One region of the Kitasatospora sp. NPDC088742 genome, then DNA from elsewhere that is predicted to be linked to it. Evidence: riboswitches for the same ligand, from Rfam matches in the RefSeq annotation. Region 1 holds a riboswitch; the other holds the start of a gene.

Region 1 (6,503 bases):
GTCACCGCCGCCCAGGCCACCACCGGCTCCACCGTCCGGCCCGACGCCGCCGCCGCCGGCTGGCTGGCCCGCCAGCTGGTGAACGGGGACCACTTCGAGTCGGTCTTCGACGGCGTCGCCTACCCCGACCAGGGCCTGACCATCGACGCCGTGCTGGCCTTCGCCGCCGCCCGCAGCTCCGACCAGGCCTCCGCCCGCGCCACCGCCTGGCTCGCCCAGCCCGCCAACACCACCGGCTACGTCGGCGACGGCACCACCGAGGCCTACGCCGGCGCCACCGCCAAGCTGCTGCTGGCCGCCGAGGTCCGGGGCGCCGACCCGGCCGCCTTCGGCGGGGTCGACCTGCCCGCCCGCCTCCGCGGCCTCCAGACCCCCTCCGGCCGGTTCTCCGACCGCTCCCAGTGGGGCGACTACAGCAACAACTTCGGCCAGTCCCTGGCCGTCATCGCCCTCAAGCGCACCCCGGGCGGCGCCCCGGCCGCCGCCGTGGACTTCCTGGCGGGCACCCAGTGCGCCGACGGCGGCTACCCCGTCGCCCTGGCCCAGCCCAGCTGCACCAGCGACCCGGACGCCACTGCATTCGCCGTCCAGGCGCTGGCCGCCACCGGCCGCACCGCGAAGGCGAACGCGGGCCTCGCCTGGCTGACCTCCCACCAGAACGCCGACGGCGGCTTCGCCGCCGCCGGGGCGGCCGCCTCCAACGCCAACAGCACCGGCCTGGCCACCGCCGCCCTGCTCTCCGGCGGCCGCTACTCCTCCGGCCTCAAGGGCTGGAGCAGCCTGGTCAAGCTCCAGCAGCGCTGCTCCACCACCCCGGTGGACCAGGGCGCGGTGGCCTACGACGCCTCCGGCTTCAACGCCGCCACCGCCAACCGGGCCACCGCCCAGGCCGTGCTCGGCCTGGCCGGCACCTCACTGGCCACCGTCTCCGCGAACGGCGCCCGCCCCGACGCCCCCACCCTCGCCTGCCACTGACCCGAAGGAGACCCGAACTCGTGCTCACCAGAAGAACGTTCGGCGCCACCGCCCTGGCCGCCGGCCTGCTGGCCGCCTCCGCCGTGACCGCCACCCCGGCCCAGGCCGCCGCCTGCACCGGCACCTCCGGCGTCACCGTCGTGGTCGACTTCACCGCCGTCGGCGGCGGCATCCAGACCGGCTGCGCCCCGGGCGACCCGGCCAGCGGCCTGGCGGCCCTCACCGGGGCGGGCTTCTCCTACTCCTTCCACCCGCGCTTCCCGGGCTTCGTGTGCAAGATCAACAGCCTGCCCGCCGTCTGCACCAACCCGACCGGCTCCGCCTACTGGTCCTACTGGCACGCCCAGCACGGCACCCCCTGGGTCTACAGCAACCTCGGCGGCGCCTCCTACAACCCGGCCCCCGGCGACGTCGAGGGCTGGTCCTTCGGCGCCGGCACCCAGCCCGGCATCACCGCTCCCTGACGCACCGTCACCCACCGCTGCCCCGGCCCTCCGAGGGGAAGGGCCGGGGCGGCGGTGGGTCGCCGTGCCCCGGAGCCCGGCCGACGGGGTCAGCGGCAGAGGGCCGCGTCGACCGCGTCGGTCAGGCGGGTGCCTGCGGGAGCGTCGGGGACGGTGGTGAGGGTGATGGTGGCGGCGCGGCCGTCCTCGGTGGCGCCGCCGCGGGTGCGGTAACCGGGTGAGGTGCCGCCGTGGCCCCAGACCAGACCGCCGCAGGTCAGCGGACGGCTCTGGATGCCGAGGCCGTAGCGGACCCCGGGGCCGAGGAGCTCGGCCGGGACGGTGGTGCGCATCTCGGCGAGCTGGGCGGCGGGCAGCAGACGGCCCGTCAGGAGCGCGCCGTAGAAGGTGTTGAGGTCGGTGTTGGTGGAGACCACCGCTCCCGCCGCCCAGGCCATCGAGGAGTCCATGGCCGTGTAGTCGACCATCGGCACACCGGGGGCGGTACGCAGGTAGCCGTGCGGGTGGGCCTCGCGGACGGCGGTCTCCCCGGCCGCCGGGACGTAGGTGTGGCGCAGGCCGATCCGGTCGACGACGCGCTTGGTGGCCTCCTCGCCGTAGGGGCGGCCGGTGACCTTCTGGATCAGGAGGCCGGCCACCAGGTAGTTGGTGTTGCTGTACTCCCACCGCGTGCCGGGCGCGAACCGCGCCTTCTGGGCCAGTGCCCCGTCGAGCAGTTCGCGCGGCTCGAACCAGCGGTACTGGATGGTGGTGAAGTCGGCCAGCGCGGGCGCGTCCATGTAGTCGGGCAGGCCGCTGGTGTGCTGGAGCAGCTGACGGACTGTGATGGTGCGGCCGTCGAAGCCGTCGCCGCGCAGCAGGCCCGGCAGGTAGACGTCGACGGCCGTGTCGAGACCGACCTTGCCCTCGGCGACCAGCTGGAGGACGACGACGGCGGTGAAGGCCTTGGTGTTGCTGCCGGCCCTGATCTGCCCGTCGACGGGCACCCTGGCCCCGGTGGCCAGGTCACCGACTCCGGCGGTGTACGTGCGGCTGCGGCCGTCGCGGCCCTTGACGGTGGCGAGGGCGGCGGGTATCCCGTCGTCCTTCACCAGCGCGTCGAGGCGCTGCTGCACGACGTCCGGGCGCGGTGCGGCGGAAGCCGGGGGCGGGAACGGGGCGAAGGCGCTCAGCGCGATGGTGACGGCGGCCGTGGCCGTCATGGCGTACCGCGCCGTGCGGAGGTGGTGCGCCCTGCGCTGCGGGGCGTGTGCGTTCATCGGGACTCCACTGCTGGGAGGTGAAGGGGGCGTACGAGTGGCGGTGCTCGGGGCTCAGCGGCAGAGCGCCGCGTCCACCGCCTGCTCCACGTGCTTCGCGCCGTCGGCGGACGGGATGGTGGTCACCGCGAAGTTGACGGCGCGTCCGTCCTCGGTGGCGCCGCCGGCGGTCTCGTACCCCGGGATGGTCCCGCCGTGGCCCCAGGCCAGGCCGCCGCAGGAGAGCGGGCGGCTGATCAGACCGAGGCCGTAGCGGGCCCCTGGGCCGATCTCCTCGGCGGGGACGGTGGTGCGCATCTGGGCGAGCTGGGCCGCGGGGAGCAACCGGCCGCCGAGCAGCGCGCCGTAGAACCGGTTGACGTCGCTGTTGGTCGAGACGGCCGCGCCGGCCGCCCAGCCCCAGGACGGGTCCAGCTCGGTGTAGTCGCGCAGCGAGCCGTCGGCGGCGCGCTGGTAGCCCTTGGGGTGGGCCTCGCGGATCGTCATGTCCCCCGGGGTGGGGAAGGAGGTGTGGCGCAGGCCGATCCGGTCGACGATACGCCGGGTGATCTCCTCGCCGAGCGGGCGGCCGGTGACCTTCTGGATGATCAGGCCCGCCAGCAGGAAGTTGGTGTTGTTGTACTCCCACCGGGTGCCGGGCGCGAAGTGGGCCTTCTGGGCCAGTGCGGCGTCCAGGAGTTCGCGCGGCTCGTAGTAGCGCTTGGGGCTGGTCAGCACGGCCTCGCGGTCCACGTACTCGGGCAGGCCGCTGGTGTGCTGGAGCAGCTGACGGACCGTGATGTTCCGGCCGTCGATGCCCTCGCCCCGCACCAGGCCGGGCAGGTACGCGTCCACGGCGGTGTCCAGGCCGACCTTGCCCTCGGCGACCAGCTGGAGGACGACCACGGCGGTGAAGGCCTTGGTGTTGCTGCCGATCCGCACCTGTCCGTCCATCGGCACCTTGGCCTTGGTGGCCGCGTCGCCGACGCCGGCCGTGTAGGTGCGGGTGCGGCCGTCGCGGCCCTTGACGGAAGCGAGGGCCGCGGGCACGCCGTCGGCCTTGACCAGGGCGTCCAGTCGCTGCTGCACGGCGTCGGGCCGTGGGCCGGCGGAGGCCGCGGACGGGGCCAGGGTACCGGCCACCACAGCGGCCGCGGCCACGACGGTGACGGCCGCCGCCAGCCCGCGCCGGCCGCTTCGGGGGCGGTTCGGGAGGTGGTTCTGCGGTGCGTGCTCGTTCATGGGAAAGCCCCTCCGGGTAGGGCGCCGGAGCTCTTCTCGGCGCCCTCCAAGAGGATCATCCGACGGACCGTCAATCCGTCCGCGCAGCGGACGAGACCGCACCCGGGAACGTGCTCCGGGGAGGGCCCGGGCAGGGGACCGTGCTCCCGGGGCCGGACGGCGGGTGGGACCGGCGGGTCGGCGGGCCGTCCCACGTCTCATGTCTCACGTCGGCATTCAGCATCCGGACGGTTGGCGACACCGGCCCGCCCAGGACCTAGGCTGGGGACCGCAGTCGGTTCGCCCTGACAGCCGGTCAGGTGCGTCGCAAGAGGGAACCCGGTGGGAATCCGGGACTGCCCCGCAGCGGTGAGTGGGAACGACCGCCGTCACATGCACTGGGCCCGTGACGGGCCCGGGAAGCGACGGCCAGTAGGTGTCCGGTTCTTGGAACGCTCCAGGACGGACGGGCCCGCGAGTCCGAAGACCTGCCACTGCCCGTGTGCACCCCGCACGCGGTGATCTCGGTGACCTCGTGGGCGGGTCGGCGGAACGGGCGGGCACATCCTGGTGCCGCGTCCGCACTGTCACACCTCCTCGCCCCGTGCTCTCCCGGGATCGCAGCGCGACTCGCGAAGGAGAGTTCCGTGACCACGAGCACCACCGCCTCGCAGGCCACCGTGTACGGCTACCCCAGGCAGGGGCCGGACCGGGAGCTGAAGAGGGCGATCGAGGGCTACTGGGCGGGCACCGTCACCGCCGCCGCCCTCCACTCCACCGGGGCCGAACTGCGGTGCGCCAACTGGCGCCGCCTCGCCGGGGCCGGCATCACCGAAGTCCCCACCGGGGACTTCTCGTTCTACGACCACGTGCTGGACACCACGGTGGCCGTCGGCGCGATCCCGGCCCGGCACCGGGCCACCGTCGCGGCCGATCCACTGGACGGCTACTTCGCCATGGCCCGGGGCACCCAGGAGGCCGCTCCGCTGGAGATGACCAAGTGGTTCGACACCAACTACCACTACCTCGTGCCGGAGTTGGGACCTGACACGGTCTTCACTGCCGACCCGTCCAAGCAGGTCGCCGAACTCCGCGAGGCGATCGTCCTCGGCCACCGCGCCCGCCCCGTGCTGCTCGGCCCACTGACCTACCTGCTGCTCGCCAAGCCCGCCCCGGGCGTCGCCGCCGACTTCCAGCCCATCACCCTGCTGGACCGGCTGCTGCCGGTCTACGCCGAGCTGCTGGCGGCCCTCCGGGAGGCCGGCGCCGCGTGGGTGCAGCTGGACGAGCCCGCGCTGGTGCAGGACCGCACCCCGGCCGAACTCAACGCCGCCACCCGGGCGTTCCGCCACCTCGGTGCGCTGACGGACCGCCCGAAGCTGCTCGTCGCCACCTACTTCGACCGGGCCGGCGAAGCCCTCAAGGTGCTCGCCAAGGCCCCGGTCGAAGGCGTCGGCCTGGACTTCACCGGCCCGGCCGCCGCCAACCTGGACGACCTGGCCGCCGTCGGCGGCCTGCCCGGCAAGCGCCTGGTGGCCGGGGTGGTGGACGGGCGCAACGTCTGGATCAACGACCTGGGGAAGTCCCTCGCCACCCTGGCCACCCTGCTCGGCCTGGCCGGGCGGGTCGACGTCGCACCGTCCTGCTCACTGCTGCACGTGCCCCTCGACGCCACCGCCGAACGGGAGTTGGACCCGCAGATCGCGCGCTGGCTGGCCTTCGCCCGGCAGAAGAGCGCGGAGGTGTCCCTGCTCGCCCGCGGCCTGCGCGAGGGCGCCGACACCATCGCCCCCCAACTCGCCGCCAACTGCGCCGACCTGACCTCCCGTTCCCTCTCCCCGATCACCCACGACCCGGCGGTCCGCGCCCGGGCCGCCGCCACCACCGACGCCGACGCCCACCGCACCCAGGCCTACCCCGAGCGTGCGGCGGCCCAACGGGCCCGGCTGGCCCTGCCGTTGCTCCCGACCACCACCATCGGCTCGTTCCCGCAGACCGCCGAGCTCCGCGTCGCCCGAGCCGCCCTGCGAGCAGGCCGGATCGACGCGGCGGCCTACCAGGAACGGATGGAGGCCGAGGTCCGGGAGGTGATCGCCTACCAGGAGAAGGCCGGCCTGGACGTCCTGGTGCACGGCGAGCCCGAACGCAACGACATGGTGCAGTACTTCGCCGAGCAGCTCACCGGCTACCTGGCAACCCGGCACGGCTGGGTGCAGTCCTACGGCACCCGCTACGTCCGGCCGCCGGTGCTGGCCGGGGACGTCGCCCGGCCCGGCCCGATGACCGTCGACTGGCAGCGCTACGCCCAATCCCTGACGGACCGTCCGGTCAAGGGCATGCTCACCGGCCCGGTCACCATGCTCGCCTGGTCCTTCGTCCGGGACGACCAGCCGCTCGCCGACACCGCCCGGCAGGTCGCCCTGGCCCTGCGCGACGAGGTCACCGACCTGGAGGCCGCCGGGGCGGCGGTGATCCAGGTGGACGAGCCCGCGCTGCGCGAGACCCTGCCGCTGCGCGCGGCCGACCGCGCCGCCTACCTGGAGTGGGCCACCGAGGCGTTCCGCCTCACCACCTCCGGGGTCCGGGCCGACACCCAGGTGCACAC
Region 2 (24,555 bases), on a different contig from region 1:
ACTTCTGACGGGCCGAAAGGTGCCGACCCGTCATCCCCTCGTCACCTCAGTCGCCTTCCCTGGCCTCCTTGGAGGCCAGCAGGCGGCGCAGCGAGTACAGCCGGGCCTGCTCGGCGTGGCCCTCCTCGACCCAGGCGTCCAGCGCGCAGTCCGGCTCGTCGTGGCTGCACGCGCGCGGGCAGCCCTCGGTGCCGGGCTCCAGGTCGGGGAAGGCCAGGATCACCCGGGACGGGTCGATGTGGGAGAGGCCGAAGGAGCGGAAGCCGGGGGTGTCGATCACCCAGCCCGGGTCCAGCGCCTTCTTCGAGCCGGGCTTGGCACCGGGCGGCGGGGGCAGCCGCAGGGCCAGCGCCGAGACGGTGGTGTGCCGGCCCCGGCCGGTCACCGCGTTGACGTGGCCGGTGGTCCGCTGGTGCAGCGGCACCAGGGCGTTCACCAGGGTGGTCTTGCCGACCCCGGAGTGGCCGATGAAGACGGTGGCCAGCCCGCGCAGGTGGTCCCGGACGGCCTCCGCACCGGCGGTCTCCAGCTCGTCCCGCCGGGTCACCACGTAGTCGATGCCCAGCGGCGCGTACGTCTCCAACAGCGGCTCCGCCGACGCCAGGTCGGACTTGGTGAGCACCAGCAGCGGCGTCATCCCGGCGTCGTACGCGGCCACCAGGCAGCGGTCGATCAGCCGGGAGCGGGGCTCCGGGTCGGCCAGCGCGATGACGATGGCCAGCTGATCGGCGTTGGCCACCACGATCCGCTCGTACGGGTCGTCGTCGTCGGCGGTGCGGCGCAGCACCGAGCTGCGCTCCTCCACCCGGACGATCCGGGCCAGCGTGTCCGGCTCCCCGGTGAGGTCACCGACCAGGTTCACCAGGTCGCCGACCACCACGCCCTTGCGGCCCAGCTCGCGGGCCTTCATCGCGGTGACCTCGCGCTCGCGCTTGGTGCCGGCCTCGACCAGGCAGGTGATGCGGCCCCGGTCGACGGTGAGCACCATCGCCTCGGAGGCGTCCTCGTGCTTGGGCCGGATCCTGGTCCGCGGCCGCGAGCCCTTGCGGGCCGGGCGGTTGCGGATGTCGTCCTCGTCGGTGTCCTTGCCGTAGCGGCGCATGTCCTGATCCCCCGTCAGCCCTGGCCGCCCCGGCCGAGCAACTCGGCCCACATCTGCGGGAAGTCCGGCAGGGTCTTCGCCGTGGTGGCCACGTTCTCCACCAGCACGCCGGGCACGGCCAGGCCGAGGACGGCGGCGGCGGTGGCCAGGCGGTGGTCCTCGTAGGTGTGGAAGGTGCCGCCGTGCAGCGTGCGCGGGCGGATCCGCAGGCCGTCGGCGGTCTCGCTGACGTCGCCGCCGAGCTCGTTCAGCTCCTTGGCGAGGGCGGCCAGCCGGTCGGTCTCGTGCAGGCGCAGGTGGGCGATGCCGTAGAGGTGCGACTCGGAGTCGGCCAGCGCCGCCACCGCGGCGATCACCGGGGTGAGCTCGCCGACGTCGTGCAGGTCGGCCTCGATGCCGTGGATCGTCCCGGTGCCGGTGAACTCCAGGCCCTCGTCGGTGAAGGCGCAGCTGCCGCCCATCCGGGTGTAGAGGTCACGGAGCTGGTCGCCCGGCTGGTAGGTGTGCTTGGGCCAGTCCCGGACCGTCACCCGGCCGCCGGTGACCAGCGCGGCGGCGAAGAACGGGGCCGCGTTGGAGAGGTCCGGCTCGACCACCAGGTCGCGGCCGATCAGGGCGCCGGGGGTGACCCGCCAGACGCCCTTCTCGCCGCCGTCCTCGGGCGCGTCGACCTGGGCGCCGGCCTTGCGGAGCATGTCGACGGTCATCCGGATGTGCGGCAGGGAGGGGACGGTGGAGCCGGTGTTCCGCACCTCCACGCCGCTGTTGTAGCGGGCGCCGGAGAGCAGCAGGGCGCTGACGAACTGGGAGGAGGAGGACGCGTCCAGCTCCACCGTGCCGCCGTCCACCGCGCCGGTGCCGTGCACGGTGAGCGGGAAGCCGCCGCGGCCGCCGTCGTCGATCCGCACGCCGAGGGCGCGCAGCGCGTCGATCACGCCGTGCTGCGGCCGCTCGTGGCTGCGCGGGTCGCCGTCGAAGTGCACGGGGCCGTCGGCCAGTGCGGCCAGCGGGGGCAGGAAGCGCATCACCGTACCGGCGTTGCCCACGTCGACCTGGGCCGGGCCGCGCAGCCGGCCGGCCGGGATGACCCGCCAGGCCTCGCCGCCGCCGGTGCCGCCGCTGGCGTTGTTGACCGTCTCCTCGATGGTGACGCCGAGGGCGCGCAGCCCGTCGGCCATCAGCTGGGAGTCCCGGCTGCGCAGCGGCCGCCGGACCCACCCGGGGCCGTCGGCCAGCGCGGCCAGCACCAGCGCGCGGTTGGTCGCCGACTTCGAGCCGGGGATGGTGACGGTCGCGTCGACGGCACCGCTTGCGAGAGGGGCAGGCCACAGCTCATCGGTCATGGCCTCAGTCTAGGGGCCCTCGCTGTACGCACTGCTCCTGTGGAGCTGACGGTGGTTCAGGCCAGCAGCCAGGCCGAGCCGAGGGCCAGCGAGAGCAGGGCGACCAGCAGGAAGAGGGTGACCCAGAGGAGGGGGCCGAGGCCGGTGAGGCGGGCGAGCTGGTCGGCGTCGGTGGAGCGGGCGCCCTCGCGGCGGCGCTTGCCCTGGAGCTCCAGCACCGGCCGGACCCCGGCCAGCAGCAGGAACCAGACGCCCGCGTAGGCGAAGGCGGACTGCAGCTGGCTGCCGCCGTACCAGGAGATCAGGAAGAAGGCGCCGCCGGTGACCACCACCGAGAGCAGCCCGTAGAGGTTGCGGATCATCACCAGCAGCCCGGCCAGCAGCACCACCGAGATCCAGAGCAGCTGGGTCACGTGCTGCCCGGCCAGCAGCGCCGCGCCGCCGAGCCCGAGCAGCGGGGGAGCGGTGTACCCGGCGGCGGCGGTGAGGATCATGCCGGGGCCGGTCGGCGGGCCGGAGGAGATGGTCAGCCCGGAGGTGTCCGAGTGCAGCCGGATGCCGGAGAGCCGACGCCGGGTCAGCAGCGCGACCAGGCCGTGGCCGCCCTCGTGGGCGATGGTCACCACGTTCCGGCTGAGCCGCCAGAGCGGCCGGGGCAGCACCGCCAGCAGCGCGGCCCCGGCGGTCGCCAGCACCAGCCAGCGCGGCGGGGCCGGCTGGGTGGCGGTGACCGCGTCGGTGACGGTCGCCCACAGTCCCGCGAAGTCCATTCCGTACCTCCTCTGCCACGCCGGACGGGCAGCCTCCCATGCCAGGACGGCCCGGCGGAACCGTCCGGTTCTGCCCTTCGGGTGAGAACCGCCGTGGCAAGCTGGCCGTCATGTGCGGACGCTTCGCCTCCACCACGGCGCCCGAGGACCTGGCAGGGATCTTCGGGGTGCGGCAGTGGGACCCGACCGAGACCATCGCGGCCAGCTGGAACGTCGCCCCGACCTCCCCGGCCTACGTGGTGCTGGACCGCCCGCCGAAGGGCGGCGGCGCGCCCGTCCGCCAGCTGCGGGTGCTGCGCTGGGGCCTCGTCCCGGCCTGGTCGAACTCGCCCGAGGCGGCGGTGAAGATGATCAACGCCCGCTCCGACACGATCCACGAGAAGCCCTCGTACCGGCAGGCCTTCGCCTCCCGCCGCTGCATCGTCCCGGTGGACGGCTACTACGAGTGGGAGACCATACCCACCGAGAAGGGGAAGCCGAGGAAGCGGCCCTACTTCGTGCACCGGGCGGACGGCACCGTGCTCGCGCTGGCCGGGCTGTACGAGTTCTGGCGGGACCGCCGGTACCCGCCGGACCACCCGGAGGCCTGGCTGGTCACCTGCGCGATCGTCACCACCGACGCCGAGCCCGCGCTGGCCCCGATCCACCACCGGATGCCGCTCTTCCTGGACCCGTCCTCCTTCGACGCCTGGCTGGACCCGGCGCTGGACGACCCGGCCCGGCTCTTCCCGCTGCTCGTGCCGCCCGCCCCCGGCGCCCTGCTGGCCCGCAAGATCGGCCCGGCGGTGGGCAACATCCGCAACAACGGACCCGAACTGCTGCGCCCGGCGAGCGAGATCGAGCCTGACGAGAGCGTGTTGTTCTGATACGACGCAGTTCTGCACCGCGGTTCTGACAGAGCGCCGCCCCACCTGACGGAGTGTCATGCTCGTTCCCACCCCGGCCGGCGAGGCCCGGATCACCCTGCACCCGGCCACCGCCGGACCGCGCGCCCTGCTCGCCCTCGGCCACGGCGCCGGCGGCGGGGTCGAGGCCCGCGACCTCCAGGCGCTGGCCGCCGTGCTGCCCGGGCACGGGATCACCGTGGCCTTGGTCGAGCAGCCCTGGCGGGTGGCCGGCAAGAAGGTCGCCCCGGCCCCGAAGACCCTGGACACCGGCTGGCTCCCGGTGATCGCCCAACTCACCGAACTCGCCGGGCAGGGGCTGCCGTTGTACCTCGGCGGCCGCAGCGCCGGGGCCCGGGTGGCCTGCCGGACGGCGGGGGCGCTCGGCGCGGCCGGGGTGCTCGCGCTGGCCTTCCCGCTGCACCCTCCGGGCCGGCCGGAGAAGAGCCGGGCCGAGGAAATGCTCTCCACCGGCTGCCGCACCCTGGTGATCCAGGGCGGCCGGGACACCTTCGGCACGCCCGCCGAGTACCCGGCCCTGCCGGCCACCCACCGGCTGGTCGAGGTCCCGTACGGCGACCACGGCTTCGCCGTCCCCAAGCGGGCGCCGGTCTCCCAGCAGGAGGCCCTGACGGTGCTCACCGACGCGGTGGTGGACTGGCTCTGACCAGCCGTGACAGGTCCTTCCGGGGGACCGGGAATTACCTGCCCGGATGCACGGTTGTCACCACACGTCAGCAAGGTGAAACCGGTGGAGAGGCAGGGCAGATGGGTTCGATCGCGTGCCCCGAGCGTGCGGCCGCGAGCGCCGTGATGCCGGACTGGTCCGAGTGGATCGGCGCGGGCGGGAAGTCCGTCAGCCCGATATCCTCGCTGTCGGGCGGGCCCACCCCGGTGCCTGCCCGTACTGCCGAGGAGGTGGGTCCGGTCGTCGGAGCGGAGCACGAGGCCGAGCCGGTCGAGGTCAGCGCGGTGCTGACGGGTGAGGAGCTGGCCGAGGCGATCGGCGAGGACACCTTCAGGGTGTCCGCCGACGAGACCGAGGACGAGCGGCGCGAGCGCTTCGAGCGCGACGCCCTCGGCTACCTGGACCAGATGTACTCGGCGGCCCTGCGGATGACCCGCAATCCGGCCGATGCCGAGGACTTGCTCCAGGAGGCGTTCGCCAAGGCGTACGCGTCCTTCCACCAGTTCCGTGAGGGCACCAACCTCAAGGCCTGGCTCTACCGGATCCTCACCAATACGTTCATCAACTCGTACCGGAAGAAGCAGCGGGAGCCCCAGCGCACCGCCGCCGAGGAGATCGAGGACTGGCAGCTGGCCCGGGCCGAGTCGCACATGTCGACCGGTCTGCGCTCGGCCGAGGCCCAGGCGCTCGACCATCTCCCGGACAGCGACGTGAAGGACGCCCTGCAGGCGATCCCGGAGGAGTTCCGGATCGCGGTCTACCTCGCGGACGTAGAGGGCTTTGCGTACAAGGAGATCGCGGACATCATGGGTACTCCCATCGGCACGGTGATGTCCCGGCTGCACCGTGGCCGCCGTCAGCTGCGCGTCATGCTGGAGGACTACGCCCGCGAGCGCGGGCTGGTCCCGGCCGGCAGCGGTGCAGGGCAGGAAGCGAAGGGCTCGGGCTCATGAGCTGCGGCGATCCGCACGACACCGACTGTGGAGAGGTGCTGGACCACCTCTACGAGCTGCTCGACAACGAGATGGCCGAAGGTGACTGCGCCAAGCTGAGGGTGCACTTCGAGGAGTGCTCCCCCTGCCTGGAGGAGTACGGCCTGGAAGCGGCCATCAAGGCCCTGGTCAAGCGCTCCTGCTCCAGCGAGCACTCGCCGGCCGACCTGCGCGGCAAGGTGCTGGCCCGGATCGACCTGATCCGGGCCGCCCAGCGCGAGGGAGAGCCGCTGGCCGCCGAGGCGGCCGAGTAGCGGTACCGAGCGATCGAGCCCGGCAGGCCTGAGGCCTGCCGGGCTTCTCCGTACCCGCCGCGTCCTCACTCGTTCGAGTGAGTAGGTGCTGCGCCGACCGGGGCATTCCGGGATCGGGCGTCCAGCCCGGCCGCCGGGCCCCTATTCTCCCTGACGGGCCCTCAGCAGGTGGGTGCCCCAAGGGAAGTGCGGCCGCGTCGGGAGGCGGAGATCGTCGGTGACGAGGCGGCCCCGGCCCTGCCGGGAGCGGCCAGACGGTACGTGGCACTGGTGCTGTGCGGTTCGCTCGGCGCCCTGCTGACCCTCGCCCTGCCGGGCCCCGGAGCGCTGGCCGGGCCGGTGCACTGGCCCCGGCTCGGGCTACTGGCCCTGCTGCACGCCTGCTGGGACTCGCTGGCGCAGGGCAGCCCGACGCCCTGCCTGCGCACCGTGCGGGCGGCCCGGGCGCTGCTCACCGGGAGGCGTCCGGCGCCGTCGGAGGGCGGCCGCCCCGAAGGGGAGAGCGCCGGGCCGGTCTTCCTGCCGGTGCTGTTCGCCGGGGTGCTGATGCTGCCGCCGGCCGCGGCCGCCCTGGTCGCCGTCCCCGCCGCGCTGGTGGCCCCGGCCGCCGGGCCCCGGGCGCTGCGCCGGGTCTGGAACGCGGCCCAGCTGGGGCTCTCGGCCTTCGCGGCCGCCCTGCTGTTCCGGCTGCTGCACGGCCCCGAGCTGCTGCTCGGCTCCCGCTTCCCGGGCGCCGCACTGCCCGCGCTGGCCGCCGTCGCCCTGTTCTGCCTGGTCAACGCGGCCCTGGTGGCCGGGATGCGGCGGCTGGCCGAGGGCGGCTCCGGGCGGGCCGGGGTGCCGGAGGGGCTCGGCGGGAGGCTGGCCGGGGCGCTGCTGCACGGGGCCGGCGGGCTGATGGTGGCGGTGCTCTGGCAGGGCCCGTACGGGGCGTTCGCCGCGGTGCTGGCGCTGCTGCCGTTCTCCATCTCGGCCTGGGTCTCGGCCCAGGGCAGCCGGGAGCGGACGGCGCACCGGGCCACCGTGCAGGCGCTGGTGCAGGCGGTGGAGATCAAGGACGCCTACACCCGGGGGCACAGCGAACGGGTCGGCCGGGCGGCCGTGCTGATCGCCCGTCAGCTCGGGATGGCCGAGGACCGGCTGCGCACCCTGCACTTCGCCGGGACGCTGCACGACGTCGGCAAGCTCGGGGTGGCCACCGAACTGCTGCGGCGCAACGGCCCGCTCACCGAGGCCGAGCGGCGGGCGGTCGAGGTGCACCCGGTGTTCGGCTTCGAGCTGGTGCGCGGCATCGACTTCCTGGGCGAGGCGCGCGGCGGCATCCTGCACCACCACGAGCGGATGGACGGGCGCGGCTACCCGAGCGGGCTGGCGGGGGAGCGGATCCCGGAGTTCGCCCGGATCATCTCGGTGGCGGACGCCTTCGACTCGATGACCTCCACCCGCTCCTACCGGCGCGGCCGCCCGGTGGCCGAGGCGGTGACCGAGCTGGAGCGGTGCGCGGGCAGCCAGTTCGACCCGCGGATGGTCCGGGCGCTGGTCGCGGCGGTGGCCGAGCACGGCTGGCAGCCCGCGCTGCCGCCGCCCGGCGGCTGGGACGGCGAGGTGCCGGACATCCCGCTCGGGGTGCCCGAGCCCGCCCGGCGCGGCTCCTGGGACCTGCTGCGCGGCAGCTCGTGATCCGGGCCCTGCGGCTGCTGGCGGCCGGGTTCCTGCTGCTCTGCTGCCTGGACGTGCTGCACCACGGGGTGACCGCCCCGCTGGTGGCGGCCGCCTTCGCACTGGTGGTGGCGGTCGGCGAACGCGTCCGGATCACCCTGCCGGGCGACCGCGAGCAGGCCCCGATCGGCACGGCGGTGGCGCTGGCGTACGCCCTGCTCGGGCCGCTGCACGGCCTGCCCACCACGCACAGCGTCTCCCAGGTGGTCGCGGTCGCCGGGGCCGGCACCCTGCTCGGCCGCATCCCGGGACGGCGGAGCTCCCGCCGCCGCGCGCACGCGGGGGAGGCGCCCGCCGCCGGGCCCGGGGTGCTGGACGGGGCGGCCCGGCGGGTGCTGACGGTGGGGTTCGCCGGGGTGCTGTTCCAGCCGCTCTACAACAGCGGGACGCTGGACCAGCTGCCGCTCGCCGGGCCGGTGTACGGGGTGTTCCTGACCGGGGTGGCCGCGCTGGCCGCGCTCTGCGACGCCACCCTGGCGGCGGTGCAGCGGCGGGCCGCGCACGGGCTGCGGTTCGGGGCCGCGCTGGAGGACGAGCTGCGCTCGCTGCTCGGGATCGGCTCGGCGATCGTGGCCACCGGCATGCTGATCAGCCTGCTGGCCGGCGAGGTCGGGCTCTGGGCGCTGCCGCTGTTCTGCGCCCCGCTGGTGCTGGCGCAGGCCTCGTTCCGGCGGGCCGCCGGGATCCGGGCGACCACCGGCCAGACCATCGAGACGCTGGCCCGGGCCACCGAGGTGGCCGGGTACACCCCGCCGGGCCACGCCCGCCGGGTGGCCGACACGGCCTGCGCGCTCGGCCGCGAGCTGGGGCTGGGCAGCCGGGACCTGGCCCTGCTGGAGTACGCCGCGCTGATGCACGACATCGGCCAGCTCTCGCTGGTCGAGCCGGTGCCGGGCGGGGCCACCGCGCTGCTGCCGCAGGCCGAGCAGCAGCGGATCGCCCGGCTCGGCAGCGAGGTGATCAGCCGGACCGGGGTGCCCCGGCGGGTGGCCGGGCAGGTGGCCCGGCTGGCCGACCCGTGCCGCGGGCCGGACGGCCGGGAGGACCCCTCCGTCCCGCTGGCGGCCCGGATCATCCGGGTGGCCAACGCCTATGACGACCTGTCGGCCGCCGCCCGGGACCGCTGGCCGGGCGAGCCGGAGCGCCGCCGGGAGGTGCTCGGCCGGCTGCGGGCCGAGGGCGGCCGGCTCTACGACCCGAGGGTGCTGGACGCGCTGGGCGGGCTGCTCCCGTCAGCCCCGGGTCCTCGGTACCCGGACTGATCCCGGCCGCCGCTACCTGACACCCCCGTGACGGTTCCTGCCGAGGTGGCGTCCGGACCTGACTGAGCACCCTCGCAAGGAGCGCGGCCCCGGGGCGTCGTGGTTGGATGCGGTCATAGCGTGGAAAGGGCCCGGACCGGGCGGGCCGAGGGCCCGTCACCCGGCGGGCCGGGCAACCGGCGGACGACTACGGCAGGGACGGAACGTGAGGATCTTCCACCGCGCACGGCACCGGCCGTCGGCGACCTGGCGGCAGACCACCGACCGGGCGTTCACCCTGATCGGGGACGGCCGCTACGAGGACGCCGGAACCCTGCTGGTGATGGCCGCCGACCTGGAGCCGTGGCTCTCCGACTCCTGGTTCAACCTGGCCCTGCTGCACAAGTTCCGCCGTGACTGGGAGCAGGCCAGGGCCGCCGGGCTGCGCGCCGTCGCCCTGCTCGACCGCGACCAGGGCGCACCCGACTGGTGGAACCTCGGCATCACCGCCACCGCCCTGCAGGACTGGTCGCTGGCCCGGCGGGCCTGGCAGGCGTACGGCCTGCGGCTGCCCGGCGGCGCCCAGGACGGCCCGGTCCAGCTGGACCTCGGCACCACCCCCGTCCGGCTCTCCCCGGAGGGCGAGGCCGAGGTGGTCTGGGGCCGCCGGCTGGACCCGTCCCGGATCGAGGTGCTCTCCATCCCGCTGCCCTCCTCCGGCCGCCGCTGGGGCGAGGTGGTGCTGCACGACGGCGCCCCGCACGGCGAACGGGTGGCCGACGGCGTGGCCTACCCGGTCTTCGACGAGATCGAGCTCTGGGCGCCCTCCCCGGTGCCCACCTATGTGGTGCTGCTGCACGCCGCCACCGCGGGCGACCGGGACGCGCTGGAGCGCCTGGTGGCCGAGGCCGGGTACGCGGCCGAGGACTGGACCTCCTCCGTCCGGCTGCTCTGCCGGGCCTGTTCGGAGAGCCGGATGCCGAGCGACGACGGCCGCACGGTGCACCACGACCCGCACGACGACGGGGACGCCGCCCACCCCGGCCACCTGAGCCACCTCAGCCAGGCCGGTTCGGGCCTGGCCTGGCTGGTCGAGCGGGAGTGCGGGATCGCCGCTCCCGCCGCCCTGGTCCGCACCCTGCTGGACCGCTGGGTGGCCGCCTCGCCGGACGGCCGGGCGTACCGGGACCTCGAAGAGGTCTGCTGAGTAAGGGCTATCGCTCCGTTCGGCACCGTACTCTTTACCGGAAGATCCGAGTACAGGAGAGCGGGAGCGATGGCGGACCAGCACGACCACGACCACGAGGGCCACGACCACGACCACGACCACCAGGAGTCGGGCGCGGGCAAGATCGTGGGTGAGCTGCCGGATACGTCCAAGGGCACCGCCCGTCCGATCACCGTGGTGGGGAACCCGGTGCTGCACCGGGAGACCAGGACCGTGACGGCCTTCGACGCCGAGCTGTCGGCGCTGATCGACGACATGTTCGTCTCGATGTACGCGGCCGAGGGCGTCGGCCTGGCGGCCAATCAGATCGGCGTGGACGCCAAGGTGTTCGTCTACGACTGCCCGGACGACGAGGGCGTGCGCCACGTCGGCCACGTGGTCAACCCGGTGCTGGAGCCCTTCCCGGCCGACCGCCCGCGCAACCTGGACGACGGCAACGAGGGCTGCCTCTCCGTCCCCACCGCCTACGCCGAGCTGCCCCGCCCGGACTACGCCGCGGTGACCGGCCAGGACAAGGACGGCAACCCGCTCCGGGTCGAGGGCACCGGCTTCTTCGCCCGCTGCCTGCAGCACGAGACCGACCACCTCTACGGTTTCCTCTACATCGACAAGCTGTCGAAGCGGGACCGCAAGGACGCCCTCAAGCAGATGGCCGAGGGCACCCCGCGCTACGCGACCGTCGCGAACGACTGACGGCCGGTCATGACGAAGGCCGCCTCCCCCGACCGGGGGGAGGCGGCCTTCGCCGTGGGCGGGCCTAGAAGTCGTCGTCGAAGGCGACCGAGCCCTCGACCGCGACCTGGTAGGCGGAGACCCGGCGCTCGAAGAAGTTGGTCAGCTCCTGGACGTTCTGCAGCTCCATGAAGCCGAACGGGTTGGTCGAGCCGTACCGGATCGGCAGGCCGAGCCGGGCCAGCCGCTGGTCGGCCACGGCCTCCAGGTACTGGCGCATCGACTCGGTGTTCATGCCGGGCAGGCCCTCACCGCAGAGGTCCTGGGCGAACTGGAGCTCGGCCTCGACGGCCTCCTCCAGCATCTCGGTGACCTGCTTGGCCATCGTGTCGTCGAAGAGGTCGGGCTCCTCCTCGCGGACGGTGTCCACCACCGAGAAGGCGAAGTCCATGTGCATGGACTCGTCCCGGAACACCCAGTTGGTGCCGGTGGCCAGGCCGTGCAGCAGGCCGCGGCTGCGGAACCAGTACACGTACGCGAAGGCGCCGTAGAAGAACAGGCCCTCGACGCAGGCCGCGAAGCAGATCAGGTTGAGCAGGAAGGCCCGGCGGTCGTCCTTGCTCTGCAGCGAGTCGAGGTGGTCGACCGCGTTCATGTACTTGAAGCAGAACTGCGCCTTCTGGTGGATGGAGGGGATGTTCTCCACCGCGTCGAAGGCCGCCGCGCGGTCGTCCGGGTCGGGCAGGTAGGTGTCGAGCAGCGTCAGGTAGAACTGGACGTGCACGGCCTCCTCGAACAGCTGCCGGGACAGGTAGAGCCGGGCCTCGGGGGAGTTGATGTGCTTGTAGAGGCTCAGCACCACGTTGTTGGAGACGATCGAGTCACCGGTGGCGAAGAAGGCGACCAGCCGGCCGATCATGTGCCGCTCGCCCTCGCTGAGCTTGGCGAGGTCGGCGACGTCGGAGTGCAGGTCCACCTCCTCGACGGTCCAGGTGTTCTTGATCGCGTCCCGGTACCGGTCGTAGAACGACGGGTAGCGCATCGGACGGAGCGTCAGTTCGAAGCCCGGGTCGAGCAGCATCTTCTCGCGGCCGGGGACGTCGGGGGTGGTGCTCACTGGCAGGCCTCGCAGGACTCGGGGTTCTCCAGGGAGCAGGCCAGCGCGGCCTCCTCCTCCGGGGTGAGGGTCGGGGCGCCGACGGTCACCGGGACGGGCGCGGCGGCGCGGGCGGCACCGGAGGCGGCCTGGGCGATCCGGGTGGCCGGGCGCGAACGCAGGTAGTAGGTGGTCTTCAGACCGACCTTCCACGCGTAGGCGTACATCGAGGAGAGCTTGCCGATGGTCGGCGCGGCCATGAAGAGGTTCAGGGACTGGCTCTGGTCGATGTAGGGCTGACGGGCGGCGGCCAGGTCGATCAGCGCGCGCTGCGGCAGCTCCCAGGCGGTGCGGTAGAGCGAACGGACCTCGCCGGGCAGCCAGTTGAAGTCCTGGACCGAGCCGTTGGACTCGCGCAGCGCGTCCCGGGTCTGCTGGTCCCAGACGCCCAGCTCCTTGAGCTCGCGGACCAGGTACGGGTTGACCTGGAGGAACTCGCCGGAGAGGGTCTCGCGCTTGAAGAGGTTGGAGACCTGCGGCTCGATGCACTCGTAGACGCCGGCGATCGAGGCGATGGTCGCGGTCGGCGCGATGGCCAGCAGCAGCGAGTTGCGCAGGCCGGTCTCGGCGATCCGGGCGCGCAGCGCGTCCCAGCGGCCGGTCCACTCCGGGGTCACGCCGAAGTGGTCGATGTGCAGCTGGCCGCGGGCGGCCCGGGTCTCGCCGTACGCCTCGTGCCGGCCGAACTGCTCGGCCAGCTCGCTGGAGCGCTCGTAGGCGGTGAGCATGATGCGCTCGGAGATCAGCGTGGAGAGCCGCTTGGCCTCGGCGGAGTCGAAGTCCAGGCGGAGCTGGAAGAAGACGTCCTGAAGACCCATCACCCCGAGGCCGACCGGCCGCCAGCGGGAGTTGGAGGTGCCCGCCTCGGTGGTCGGGTAGAAGTTGATGTCGATGACCCGGTCCAGGAAGGTCACGGCGGTGCGCACGGTGGCGTCCAGCCGGTCCCAGTCCATCGCGTTCAGCAGGTCCTCGGCGGTGGCACCGGGGGCCACGTGGGCGCCCAGGTTGACCGAGCCGAGGTTGCAGACGGCGGTCTCGGAGTCGTCGGTGACCTCGATGATCTCGGTGCAGAGGTTCGAGGAGTGCACCACCCGGCCGGGCAGCGCGGTCTGGTTGGCGGCCCGGTTGGAGGCGTCCTTGAAGGTCATCCAGCCGTTGCCGGTCTGCGCCAGGGTGCGCATCATCCGGGCGTACAGGGTCTGCGCCGGGATGGTGCGGACGGCCTTGCCGGCCTGCTCGGCCTTGAGGTACGCCTCGTCGAACTCGGCGCCCCAGAGGTCGACCAGCTCGGGCACGTCGGCCGGGGAGAACAGCGACCAGTCGGCGTTGGCGTTGACCCGGCGCATGAACTCGTCCGGGATCCAGTGCGCGAGGTTCAGGTTGTGGGTCCGGCGGGCCTCCTCGCCGGTGTTGTCGCGGAGCTCCAGGAACTCCTCGATGTCCGCGTGCCAGGTCTCCAGGTAGACGCAGGCCGCGCCCTTGCGGCGGCCGCCCTGGTTCACCGCGGCGACCGAGGAGTCCAGGGTGCGCAGGAACGGGACGATGCCGTTGGACTTGCCGTTGGTGCCGCGGATCAGGCTGCCGCGCGAGCGGATCCGGGAGTAGGAGAGGCCGATGCCGCCGGCGTGCTTGGAGAGCCGGGCGATCTGGGCGTACCGGTTGTAGATCGAGTCCAGGTTGTCCAGCGGCGAGTCCAGCAGGTAGCAGGAGGACATCTGCGGGTGCTTGGTGCCGGAGTTGAAGAGGGTCGGCGAGGAGGTCAGGTACTCCAGCCGGCTCATCAGCCTGTAGAGCTCGGCCACCTCGGCCACCGACTTCTCGGTGTCGCCGACCGCCAGGCCCGCCGCGACCCGGAGCAGGAAGTGCTGCGGGGTCTCGATCACCTGACGGGTGATCGGGTGACGCAGCAGGTAGCGGGACTGCACGGTGCGCAGGCCGAAGTACTCGAAGCGGTCGTCGCCGGCCGGGTCGATCAGGCCGTTGAAGGCGGCCGCGTGCTTGGCCACGAAGGCGGCCGTGACGTCGCCGATCAGGCCCTCGGCGTGGCCGACGGCGATCGAGGCGGAGAAGGAGACGGCGCCCTGCGAGACGGCCTCGTCCCGGATCTCCAGCGCCAGCAGCCGGGCCGCCAGCTTCGAGTACTGCGGGTCCTCGGCGATCATCGAGGCGGCAGCCTCCACGGCCAGGCCGCGCAGCTCGGCGAAGTCCGAGCCGGCGTGCCGGCCGCGCAGCGCGGCGGCCGCGACGTGGCCCGGGTCCGCCTGGGGGAGGTCGGCGCTGCGGTCCGTGAGGAGCCGGAGGAGCGCGGCCCCCGGGTCGGTACGGTCTTCGGCGGTTCCCTGGGCGGGCAGGGCAACTGAGGCAGCGATGGTCAAGGCGCTTCTCTCCTGGCGGCGGCGGTCGGCGTGGCTGCCGGGCCGTCATGGGCGCAGGGGAGCGCAGCGCGGACACCGTCACGGCGCGCGCCGACCACCCCCCGGCCCACCCGCGAGGCCCGGACGTCAGTGCTGTGCTCCAAGGCGTCTGCGGGGAAGCCGTGTGGCACACCGTCGGCAGGTCACCGGACTCGCGGGGCGTCGTCGAGACGCCCGCTCACCGTTGCGGGGCAGTCCCGGACTTCCACCGGATTCCCCTGCATCGACAGCGAGAGCGAGCATACATGTAGTGGCATCGATCATCGGCACCCCCAGATGTAGTGTCGCGCCGTCGTGTTCGTCGTACTCCGGTCCGTCAGCGCAGGACCCTTGCGGGGCTTGGACGGGGCCCCGTGAGGGGCCCCGGAACGACGCCTGACGGGCTCTCAGAAGGTCATCGTGTAGACCAGCAGCTGGACCCCGGGGCGGACCTCCCAGTCCCGTTCGGGGGTGCGCCGGAAGCCGAGCCGCTCGTACAGCCGGTGGGCGGAGGTCATCGACGGGCGGGTGGAGAAGGCCATGCCGGTCAGGCCGAGCTCGCGGCTGCGCGCGATGGAGGCCAGGACCAGCTGCTCGCCCGCGCCGCGGCCGCGGGCCGCGCCGGAGACCGCGAGCATCCGGATCTCGCCCTCGTGCGGGGCGGCGATGTCCGCGAAGGAGGTGCCGCCGACCGCGAAGGTCACACAGCCGAGCAGCCGTCCGTCGGCCGGATCGACCGCGACGAGGAGTTCGGCCTGCTCGAAGCGCGGGCGGGCGTCGAGGAGCTTCGCGGCGTACGGGCCGTCGGCCGGGCTGTGGCCGTCGCCGACGAAGGCCTCGTGGGTGACGGCACCGACCGCGGGGAGGTCGGCCTCGACGGCGGGGCGAATGACGATGTCCATCCGGACAGTCTGCCCGAACGGGTGTCCGAACGACCGGACGGGGTGCCGTGCGGCGGGCCGCCCGCCGAGGGGTCGGCGGGGTAGCCGCCGGGGCGGTGCCAGTTGTCCCGCCCGTGGCGGGAGTTGAGCCTCAGGTCCCGGCCGACCAGGGCGCCGAGCAGGCCGAAGGCGGAGACGATCGCGAGCAGGGCCAGGAGGGCGGAGGGGTTCATGCCGTCGAGTCTTCTCCGGTCCGGCGGCACCCACGAGTGGCAGGAACGACCCATTGCGTCGATATCCTGCCATCGGGCATCCTGGCTCCATGCTGCGCAACGTGGTCACCGTGGTCCTGGAGGACGTCCACCCCTTCGAACTGGGCGTGGCCACCGAGGTGTTCGGGCTCGACCGGCGGGACGACGGGCTGCCGCTCTACGAGTTCGCGGTCGCCTCCGACCGGCCCGGGCTGCTGCGGACCCACGCCGGGTACCGGATCGAGGTCGAGCACGGCGCGGAGCGGCTGGCCGAGGCCGACCTGGTGATCGCCGCCGCCACCCACGTCCGGGAGGAGTACCCGCAGGTGCTGATCGAGGCGCTGCGGGCCGCCGTCGACCGGGGCGCCCGGGTGCTGTCGATCTGCAGCGGGGCCTTCCTACTGGGCGCCGCCGGGCTGCTGGACGGGCGCCGGTCCACCACGCACTGGAAGCACACCGCCGGCCTGGCCGCCCGCTTCCCGCTCACCACGGTGGAGCCGGACGTGCTCTACGTGGACGAGGATCCGGTGATCACCTCGGCCGGCACGGCGGCCGGCATCGACGCCTGCCTGCACCTGGTCCGCAAGCTCCAGGGCGTGGAGGTGGCCCGGGGGATCGCCCGCCGGATGGTGGTGGCCCCCCACCGGGACGGCGGCCAGGCGCAGTTCGTCGCCCGGCCGCTGCCGGAGTGCGACGCGGACTCGCTCGGCGGGCTGCTGGACTGGCTGCGCCGCCACCTGGACCAGGAGCTGACGGTCGATCAGCTGGCGGCCCGGGCGCACATGTCCCCGCGCACCTTCGCCCGCCGGTTCCAGCAGGAGACCGGCACCACCCCGCACCGCTGGCTGACCAACCAGCGCCTGCTGCTGGCCCAGCGGCTGCTGGAGGGCACCAACGAGCCGGTGGAGACGGTGGCTTCGTCCAGCGGTTTCGGGAACGCGGCCACCCTGCGGCACCACTTCACCCGCTGGCTGGGCACCACCCCGCAGGCCTACCGGCGGACCTTCGGCTGAGCCGCCCCGGGCGGTGCCAGATTCCGCTTCGGTATCGGTTCGGCGGGCGGAGGATCTGCCCTGGTGGCCCCATGTTCTAGCATCCGCAGTATGACTGACGGTACGGAACGCCCGGACGAGGCCGCCACTCCTGGCCAGGTTCCCTCTCAGACGCCGCCCGCCGAGGCGGCGCCCGCCGCGCCGGTGGCCGCGGGCGCGCCTGCGGGCGGGCCGGAAGCCGCCCGGGCCGGGCAGGCCCCGGACGCCGGGTACCCGCTGCCGCAGGGGCAGTACCCGCCGCAGGCCGCGTACGGCTACCCGCATCCGCAGGGCCAGTACCCGGGCGAGTTCCCCGGGCAGGCCGCGTACGGCTACCCCCACCCGCAGGGCCAGTTCCCGCAGAGCCAGTACCCGCAGCCGGCGAGCAGCGCCCCGGACTGGGAGGGCATGGCGGCGGCCGAGGAGCAGCGGCAGAGCCGGCGCCGGCGCCGCTCGATCACCGCCGTCGTGATCGCGGTGGCGGTGGTGCTGGGCGTCGGCGCGGGCGCCGTGATCATCAACGGCACCGGCAAGGACGACAAGCCGGTGACCAACGGGACGGCCTCCCCGTCCGTCAAGCCCTCCGGCTCGCCCTCGACGGGGGCGGACGGCGACGCCACCGTGCCGGGCGACCCGAACAGCCTGGCCGACTCCTCCGGGCAGGCCAACCTGGCCATCAGCCCGGACGCGCAGGTGAGCAAGGTGCAGAACGGTTCGGTGCTCCGGCTGCGCAGCAACAACAACTCGAACGCCCAGGCGGCCGGCAAGGTCGTGGACGTGTCGAAGAGCTTCACCGTCTCGGCCTGGGTCTACAACGAGGCGCCGGAGGTCTCGCGGACGGCGGTCAGCCAGGGCGACGGGGTCTCGTTCTCCTTCGACCTCGGGCGCGACGCCGCGGCGAACGGCACCAAGTCCTGGGTGTTCCGGGTGCAGACCGCGGACGGCGGGGCCGACGGCACGGTCGTGCAGGTGTTCTCCGAGAACGTGAACACCCTGCGGGAGTGGGTGCTGCTCACCGGCGTCTACGACGCGAGCGCCAAGACCATCGCGCTGTACGTGAACGGCGCGCCCGCCTCGCAGAACGCCACCGCCAAGGTGCCGGGCATCTGGGACGGGCCGGGGCCGTTCCAGCTCGGCCGCAGCCGCCAGCACAAGCTCTGGACCGGGCACTGGGCCGGGGTGCTGGGCAGCACCAAGGTCTGGGACAAGGCGCTGTCGGCCGAGCAGGTGGCCATGCTCAAGACCGGCGGGGTCAAGGACAAGCCGGTCGCCTCCTGGCTGGTCGGCTGACGGGTCGTCACAAGCACGAAGCGGCCCGTTCCGCCAGTGTTTTGATCATCACAACCTGGTCACGCGGGGGATCCCGGGGGCTGATGGTCCATAAGCATCGGCTAAGGTCTCGTGTGAATCGAAGCCCGTTCGAGGTCTGCGTCGGCAACCACGTACCCGAGCGGGCGTTCTGATGGGTGCACAGAGCATGCACACGAATCCATGGGGGGCTTGAGCGTGCTCCGTCTTTCCGTCGTCATACCCGCACTCAACGAGGCGTCGAACCTTCCCACCGTGATGGCGAACATCCCCGTCGCGGAACTGGCCGAGGCCGGCTGGCAGACCGAGGTGCTCGTCGTCGACAACGGCTCGACGGACGGCACCGCCGAGGTGGCCGCCTCGTTGGGGGCCCGGGTGGTGCACCAGCCCGAGCGCGGCTACGGGAACGCCTACCAGCTGGGTTTCGACTCGGCCACGGGCGACGTGGTCGCCACCGGTGACGCCGACTGCACCTACCCGTTCGACGCGCTGCCCGACCTGCTCCGGACCCTGGTCGAGCGGGACGTGGAGTTCATGACCACGGACCGCCTCGGCCGGCAGAACCGCGACTCCATGAAGCGCTCGCACACGGTGGCGAACCACGCCCTGAGCGCGCTGAGCCGCAGGCTGTTCCGCAACGGGCTGCGCGACTCGCAGTCCGGGATGTGGGTGTTCCGCCGGTACGTCTGGAGCGGACTGGACGTCAGGTCGCCGGGCATGGCCTTCTCCCAGGAGATCAAGAACGCCGCCACCAGGGCCGGTTACCGCTGCCTGGAGGTGCCGATCGAGTACCGCAAGCGCGGCGGCGAGGTGAAGCTGAACGCCCTGCCCGACGGCATGGCCAACCTGCGCCAGCTCTTCGACCACCGCTTCCGCCGCGAGGCCGGCGAGGCCGTGCGCCCCGCCGCCGACGAGCTGACCGGCACCACGGACCTCGGCATCCCGGACCCCAGAACCCCGGACTCCGGCACCCCGGACGCCGCCCGCCCGCCCGTGATCGGCCGGCCCGCCGACCCGCTGACCTCGCGGTACGAGTCGGTATGACGGACCGGCACGACCCGGCGGAGGACCGGCCCGAGGGCGAGGGCCCGACCGAGGAGCCGGACCTGCCGCCGGGCCCGGCCCCCGCCCGGCGCCGCCGGCGCTCCGGCCGACGCGGCGTCAGCAGCCGCCGGGGCGGCGGCATCCGGCGGAACCCCGTCCTGGCCGGGCTGCTCGCGGCCGCGGCCGTGGTGGTGCTGGCGGGCGGGGTCTGGTCCGTCCCCCCGGTGCGGACCGTCCTGCTGCAGTCCTTCACCCGGCAGAACACCCCGTTCGTGGAGCTCTACTTCACCACCGAGCCGAGCTTCGAGGGGGCCACCGCCGTGGTACCGCTCGCGCTGAACGCGCACGGCACCGGGGTGAAGAGCTATCAGGTCAAGGTCGTGCTGGAGAAGGCCGACGGCAAGCCGGCCGCCGAGACGGTGCTGACCGTGGTCCCGAAGGACGGCACCCCCGTCCCGGTCCTGGCCAAGGTCCAGGTGGGACACGAAGCGACGCTGGTGCGGGTGGCCCTGGTCGGGCACCCCCAGACCCTGCACTTCCGCTTCGGGAAGGCACAGGCAGCCCAGCCCGCCGCCAAGCAGTGAACCCCCGAGCCCTCGTCCTGGAAGCCTGATGCGCACGATCCTGCAGGTCACCCCGTACTACCCGCCGCACCTCGGCGGGCTGGAGCGGGTCGTCGAGCACCTCTCGCGACAGCTCGCCCGCCGCCACCTGGTGCGGGTGGTCACCACCGGGCTCGGCGCGGGCGGAGCCGCCCGCAGCACCGTCGAGGAGACCACGGGCACCGGCAGGCTCACCGTCCGCCGGCACCGCGCGGTCGAGGTCGCGCACACCGCCGTCGCCCCGGGGCTGCCGCTCTCGCTGCTGCGAGCGCCCCGCCGGGCGGTCCTCCACGTGCACTGCGCGCACGCGCTGCTGCCCGAACTGGTCGCGCTCACCGCGCTGCTGCGGCGCCTGCCCTACCTGCTCCACTTCCACCTGGACGTGGACGCCTCCGGGCCGCTGGGCCGGCTCCTGCCGCTGTACAAGAAGCACGTCTTCGGCCGGGTGATGCGGGCCGCCGCCGCGGTGGTGGTGCTGACGCCCGCTCAGGCGGAGTTCGTCCGGGAGACCTACCGGGTGCCCGCCGAGCGCGTCCACGTGGTGCCCAACGGAGTCGGGGCGGAGTACTTCCGGCCGGCCGGCGAGCGGGAGGCGCCGCCCGCCGGCGAGCCGCTGCGGCTGCTCTTCGTCGGCCGGCTCAGCGCGCAGAAGAACGTGGACCGGCTGCTGGAGGCGATGGCCCTGGTCCGCGAACCGGTCCGGCTGCGGGTGGTCGGGGACGGTGAACTGCGGGCCCGGCTGGAGGAGCGGGCCGCGCGGCTGGCCCCCGGGCTGGTCGAGTTCTCCGGCGGTCTGCACGGCCCCGAACTGGTCGCGGCCTACGCCGGGGCGGACGCCTTCGTCCTGCCCTCGGACCGCGAGGGCATGCCGCTGGTGGCCCTGGAGGCGATGGCCTCCGGACTACCGGTGCTGGCCACGGCGGTGCCGGGGAACGCCGAACTGATCGGCGGGGTGGGCCTGCTGGCCGAGCCGGAGCCGGCCGCGCTGGCCGCGGCGGTCGACCGCCTGGCGGCCGACCCGGCGCTGCGCCGGACCTTGGCCCGGCGCAGCGGCGAGGCAGCACGGACGTACTCCTGGGAAGCGGTGGCCACCTTGGTGGAGCAGGTCTACGACGAGGTCTTCCCGGCCACGGGGGGCCGGGGGTGAGGGGCGTGCGGCTCGGGAGGTTCGGCGGCCGGGACGCCGCCATGGTCGGGATCAGCCTCGCCTGCGTGGTGGAGGCGCTGCCCGCTCCGCCGGACGTGCTGCTGACCCCGGCGGGTCTGTGGCTGCTGCTAGGCGCGCCGGTGGTGATCTGGCGCGGGGTGGCCACCAAGGTGGTGTCCGGCCGTGACTCCGCGTGGATGCTCGCGGTCGGCTTCGCCGTGCTGACCGACCTCCTCGTCGCGCTCGGCGTGAACACCGTGCTCCCGCTGTTCGGGGACGAGCGCCCGTTGACCAGGGCCACCCTCACCGGGGCGACGGCCATGGTGCTGGTGGTGCTCGGGGTGGTGCTGCCGGAGGCACCCGCCCGGCCGCCCGGCCCGGGCCGGCTCCCGCGCGGACTGCTGCCGGTCGGCGGGCTCGGGGCGCTGGCCCTGGTGCTCTCGGTGGCCGGCCCGGTCCGGCTGAACAACGGGTTCAGCGGTGCGGTGAGCACCGTCGCGCTGGTGGTGGTCGCGGCGCTGCTGGTCCTGCTGATGGTCCGTCGGCGCCGGTACCCGGTGCAGGTCCTGGAGGCCGGGCTGTTCGCCTCGTCCGCCGCCCTGCTGCTGCTGAACTCGCTGCGGGGCTGGTACATCGTCGGCCACGACATCCAGCGCGAGTACCAGTTCTTCCGGCTGACCCTCGGCGGGTACCACTGGGACGTCTCGGCCTACCCGGACGCGTACAACGCCTGCCTGAGCATCGTGCTGCTGCCGGTCAGCGCGGTGCGGCTCACCGCGATCCCCGACGTGTACGTGTTCAAGCTGCTGCTGCCGCTGCTGTTCGCGCTCACCCCGGTGCTGGTCTACCGCTCGGTGCGCAACGTCGCGCCGCAGTTCGTGGCGCTGCTGTCGGCCGTGTACTTCATGGTCTTCCCGACCTTCTTCACCGACATGACCTTCCTCGGCCGGCAGGAGGTGGCCTTCCTGCTGATCGGCTGCGCGATGGTGGTGCTCACCGACGGCGGCCGCCCGCTGTGGGCGCGCCGGACGGTCTTCCTGGTGCTGCTGGGCGGCGTGGTGATCTCCCACTACTCGACCATCTACCTGATGGTCGGGGTGCTCGGCCTGACGGTCGCGGTGGACCTGATCTGGCGGCTGGCGGCCCTGGGCGGGCGGCGCCGGGGCAGCCGGCGGCGGCCGCGGGCCGACCACGTGCGGTCCTTCGTGACCTGGTGGATGGTGCTCGTCACGGCAGGCCTGGCACTGCTCTGGGCCGGGCCCGTGACGCACACCAACGGCCAGCTGGGCAGCACCCTGACCGCCTCCGTGCAGGGCCTGTTCGGCGGGAAGGACACCAAGACCTCGTCCTCCGACACCGGGTACAGCCTGCTCGGCGGCGGCCGGACCAGCCCCGAGGAGCGGCTCGCCGACTACCGGGCGGCGGTCACCGCGCGGGGCGAGGAGAAGCGCGCCGCGGGCGAGGTGCTGCCGCTGGAGACGGCCGACCGCTACAAGATCACCCTGGCGCCGGTCGAGGAGCTGCCGTTGACGGCGGTCGGCCGCGGGCTGCAGAGCACCGGCCTGAGCGTCTCCTGGCTGAACGGCCTGTTCCGGACCGGGGCGGCGCAGCTGCTCCAGGTGCTGCTGCTGCTCGGCGTGCTGGTGGCCTTCCGGGCCCGCCGCCGGATCTTCCAGCCCACCAGGGACCAGCTCACCATGACGGTGGGCACGGTCGCGATGATCGGCCTGCTCACCGTGGTACCCCAGCTCTCGGTCGACTACGGCGTGCTCAGGGCGTTCCAGCAGGGCCTGTTCGTCTTCGCCCCGTTCATCGCCGCCGGGACGCTCTGGCTGGCCCGCTGGTGCGGACGCCGGTCGGTGCCGGTGGTCTGCGCCCTGGTCGCGGCGCTCTTCCTCGACCTGACCGGCGTGGTGCCGCAGGTCCTCGGCGGCTACCCGGCCCAGCTCCAGCTGAACAACGCCGGCAAGGCCCACGACATCTACTACCCGACCACCGAGGAGCGGCTGGCCGCCTACTGGCTGGAGCGCAGCACCGCCAAGCAGAACCCGCAGCCGCTGGTGCAGACCGAGGGCTACACCTACCGGCGGCTGCAGACCCTGATCGAGGGGCCGGGGATGGGCGACCTGTTCCCGACCACGGTGCGCTCGCACGCCTATGTCATCCTCGGTACGGCCACCACCAGGACCGGCGAGATGACCTTCGCCTACCAGGGTGACCAGGTCACCTACCGCTTCCCGGTGGAGTTGCTGGACGCCACCAAGAACGAGATCTACAGCAGCGAAGGAGCGAAGATCTACCGATGAGCGCAACCGTCAGGCCGTTCCGGGTGCTGCTCGTCAGCCACTACTACCCCCCGCACCTGGGCGGGGTGGAGAACGTGGTCCGCCACGAGGCGCTCGGGCTGGCCGCGGCGGGCTGCGAGGTCACCGTGCTGACCAGCGGCGACCGCTCCTCCACCAGCACCGAGGACGGGGTCCGGGTGGTCCGGGTGGCCGCCTGGAACGGCGCGGAGCGGGCCGGTGTGCCGTTCCCGGTCCTGTCGCCCGCCGTGCTGGCGGTCGCGGTGCGCGAGGCCCGCCGGGCCGACGTGGTGCACCTGCACGACTGCCTCTACCTGACCTCCTGGGCCGCCGGCCTGGCCGCCGCGCTGACCAGGACCCCGCACGTGCTGACCCAGCACGTGGGGATGGTCCAGCACCCGTCGGCCGTGGTCCGCGGGGTCCAGCGGGTGGTCTACGCGGTGGCCGGCCGGGCCCTGCTCCGCCGGGCCCGGCGGGTGTACACCCTGAACGCCACGGTGGCCGCCTTCGTCCGGCGCCACGGGGCCCGCCCGGACCGCTGCGCGCACCTGCCCAACGGCGTGGACACCGAGCTGTTCCACCCGGCCGCCACGGCCGACGACCGCTCGGCGGCCCGCGCCCGCTTCGGACTGCCCGCCGGCCGGCCGCTGGTGCTGTTCGCCGGCCGCCTGGTGCCCAAGAAGGGCTACGAGCTGCTGCTCGCGGCCCACGGGCCCTCCGCCGGGTACGACCTGGTCCTCGCCGGTGACGGGGACGCGGCCGCGCTGGCCGGCCGGCCCGGGGTGCACCACCTCGGGGCGCTGTCCCCGGAGGCGCTGGCCGAGGCGTACCGGGCCTGCGACCTGTTCGCCCTGCCCTCGACCGCCGAGGGCTTCCCGCTGACCGTGCAGGAGGCGATGGCCTCCGGCCTCCCGGTGCTCACCACGGACGACCCCGGCTACGCCCCCTACGGCCTGGACCGCTCGCTGGTCCGGCTGGTGGAGCGCGACCCGGCGGTACTGGCCGCCGCCCTGGACGAACTGACGGCCGATCAGGAGCTGCGCGGGCGGATGGCCCGCTACTCCCACACCTACGCCACCACCGCGTTCAGCTGGACCGAGCACGCCGCCGCCCTGCTCCACGACCACCAGGGGCAGCGTGGCTAGGCACCGCGGCGCCTCCGGCGGCCGGGAGCGGAAGGACCGGACGTCCGGCGCCGCGGCCCGGCACGCCCGGCCGCCGGACCAGGTCTACCGCAGCTCGTTCTTCCTGCTCGCCTCGACGGCCGTCACGGCGGGCCTCGGCTTCCTGTTCTGGGTCGTGGTGGCCCGCTTCTACCCGGCCCGGCAGGTCGGTCTGGCCACCTCGCTGATCTCGGCCACCACGCTGATCGCCTACCTCAGCCAGTTCGGGCTCAACAGCACCCTGATCCGCTACCCGGCGGCCCGTGCCTCCCGGAACGGGCAGCTGACCCAGGCGCTGGCCGTCGTCGGCTCGGTGGCCTGCCTGCTGGCCGGCGCGTACCTGGCCGGGCTGCCGCTGTACGGGGAGAAGCTGCTCTTCGTCC

Evidence for each region. Region 1 has a riboswitch for cobalamin ahead of metE (5-methyltetrahydropteroyltriglutamate--homocysteine S-methyltransferase). Riboswitches for the same ligand answer to the same signal wherever they lie in the genome.
Region 2: linked by a shared signal. The riboswitch ahead of ACZ6ZR_RS20985 (ribonucleoside-diphosphate reductase subunit alpha) and the one ahead of metE (5-methyltetrahydropteroyltriglutamate--homocysteine S-methyltransferase) in region 1 are both predicted to bind cobalamin.

The regions. Positions count from the first base shown of each region.
Region 1 covers NZ_JBVJLD010000003.1:221,232-227,734, reverse strand. The annotation lists gene ACZ6ZR_RS05405 (peptidase) at 1-975, shown strand, start outside; gene ACZ6ZR_RS05400 (flagellar hook-length control protein FliK) at 996-1,439, shown strand; gene ACZ6ZR_RS05395 (serine hydrolase domain-containing protein) at 1,529-2,698, opposite strand; gene ACZ6ZR_RS05390 (serine hydrolase domain-containing protein) at 2,753-3,919, opposite strand; cobalamin riboswitch at 4,177-4,408, shown strand; gene metE (5-methyltetrahydropteroyltriglutamate--homocysteine S-methyltransferase) at 4,546-6,503, shown strand, end outside.
Region 2 covers NZ_JBVJLD010000026.1:43,300-67,854, reverse strand. The annotation lists gene rsgA (ribosome small subunit-dependent GTPase A) at 47-1,102, opposite strand; gene aroA (3-phosphoshikimate 1-carboxyvinyltransferase) at 1,117-2,445, opposite strand; gene ACZ6ZR_RS21035 (M50 family metallopeptidase) at 2,502-3,215, opposite strand; gene ACZ6ZR_RS21030 (SOS response-associated peptidase) at 3,326-4,081, shown strand; gene ACZ6ZR_RS21025 (alpha/beta hydrolase family protein) at 4,140-4,766, shown strand; gene ACZ6ZR_RS21020 (sigma-70 family RNA polymerase sigma factor) at 4,868-5,740, shown strand; gene rsrA (mycothiol system anti-sigma-R factor) at 5,737-6,033, shown strand; gene ACZ6ZR_RS21010 (HD-GYP domain-containing protein) at 6,220-7,713, shown strand; gene ACZ6ZR_RS21005 (HD-GYP domain-containing protein) at 7,710-9,014, shown strand; gene ACZ6ZR_RS21000 (tetratricopeptide repeat protein) at 9,220-10,200, shown strand; gene def (peptide deformylase) at 10,270-10,914, shown strand; gene ACZ6ZR_RS20990 (ribonucleotide-diphosphate reductase subunit beta) at 10,979-11,974, opposite strand; gene ACZ6ZR_RS20985 (ribonucleoside-diphosphate reductase subunit alpha) at 12,007-14,424, opposite strand; cobalamin riboswitch at 14,584-14,706, opposite strand; gene ACZ6ZR_RS20980 (GNAT family N-acetyltransferase) at 14,850-15,344, opposite strand; gene ACZ6ZR_RS20975 (helix-turn-helix domain-containing protein) at 15,646-16,587, shown strand; gene ACZ6ZR_RS20970 (LamG domain-containing protein) at 16,678-17,895, shown strand; gene ACZ6ZR_RS20965 (glycosyltransferase family 2 protein) at 18,097-18,957, shown strand; gene ACZ6ZR_RS20960 (hypothetical protein) at 18,954-19,541, shown strand; gene ACZ6ZR_RS20955 (glycosyltransferase family 4 protein) at 19,570-20,706, shown strand; gene ACZ6ZR_RS20950 (hypothetical protein) at 20,712-23,012, shown strand; gene ACZ6ZR_RS20945 (glycosyltransferase family 4 protein) at 23,009-24,154, shown strand; gene ACZ6ZR_RS20940 (lipopolysaccharide biosynthesis protein) at 24,147-24,555, shown strand, end outside.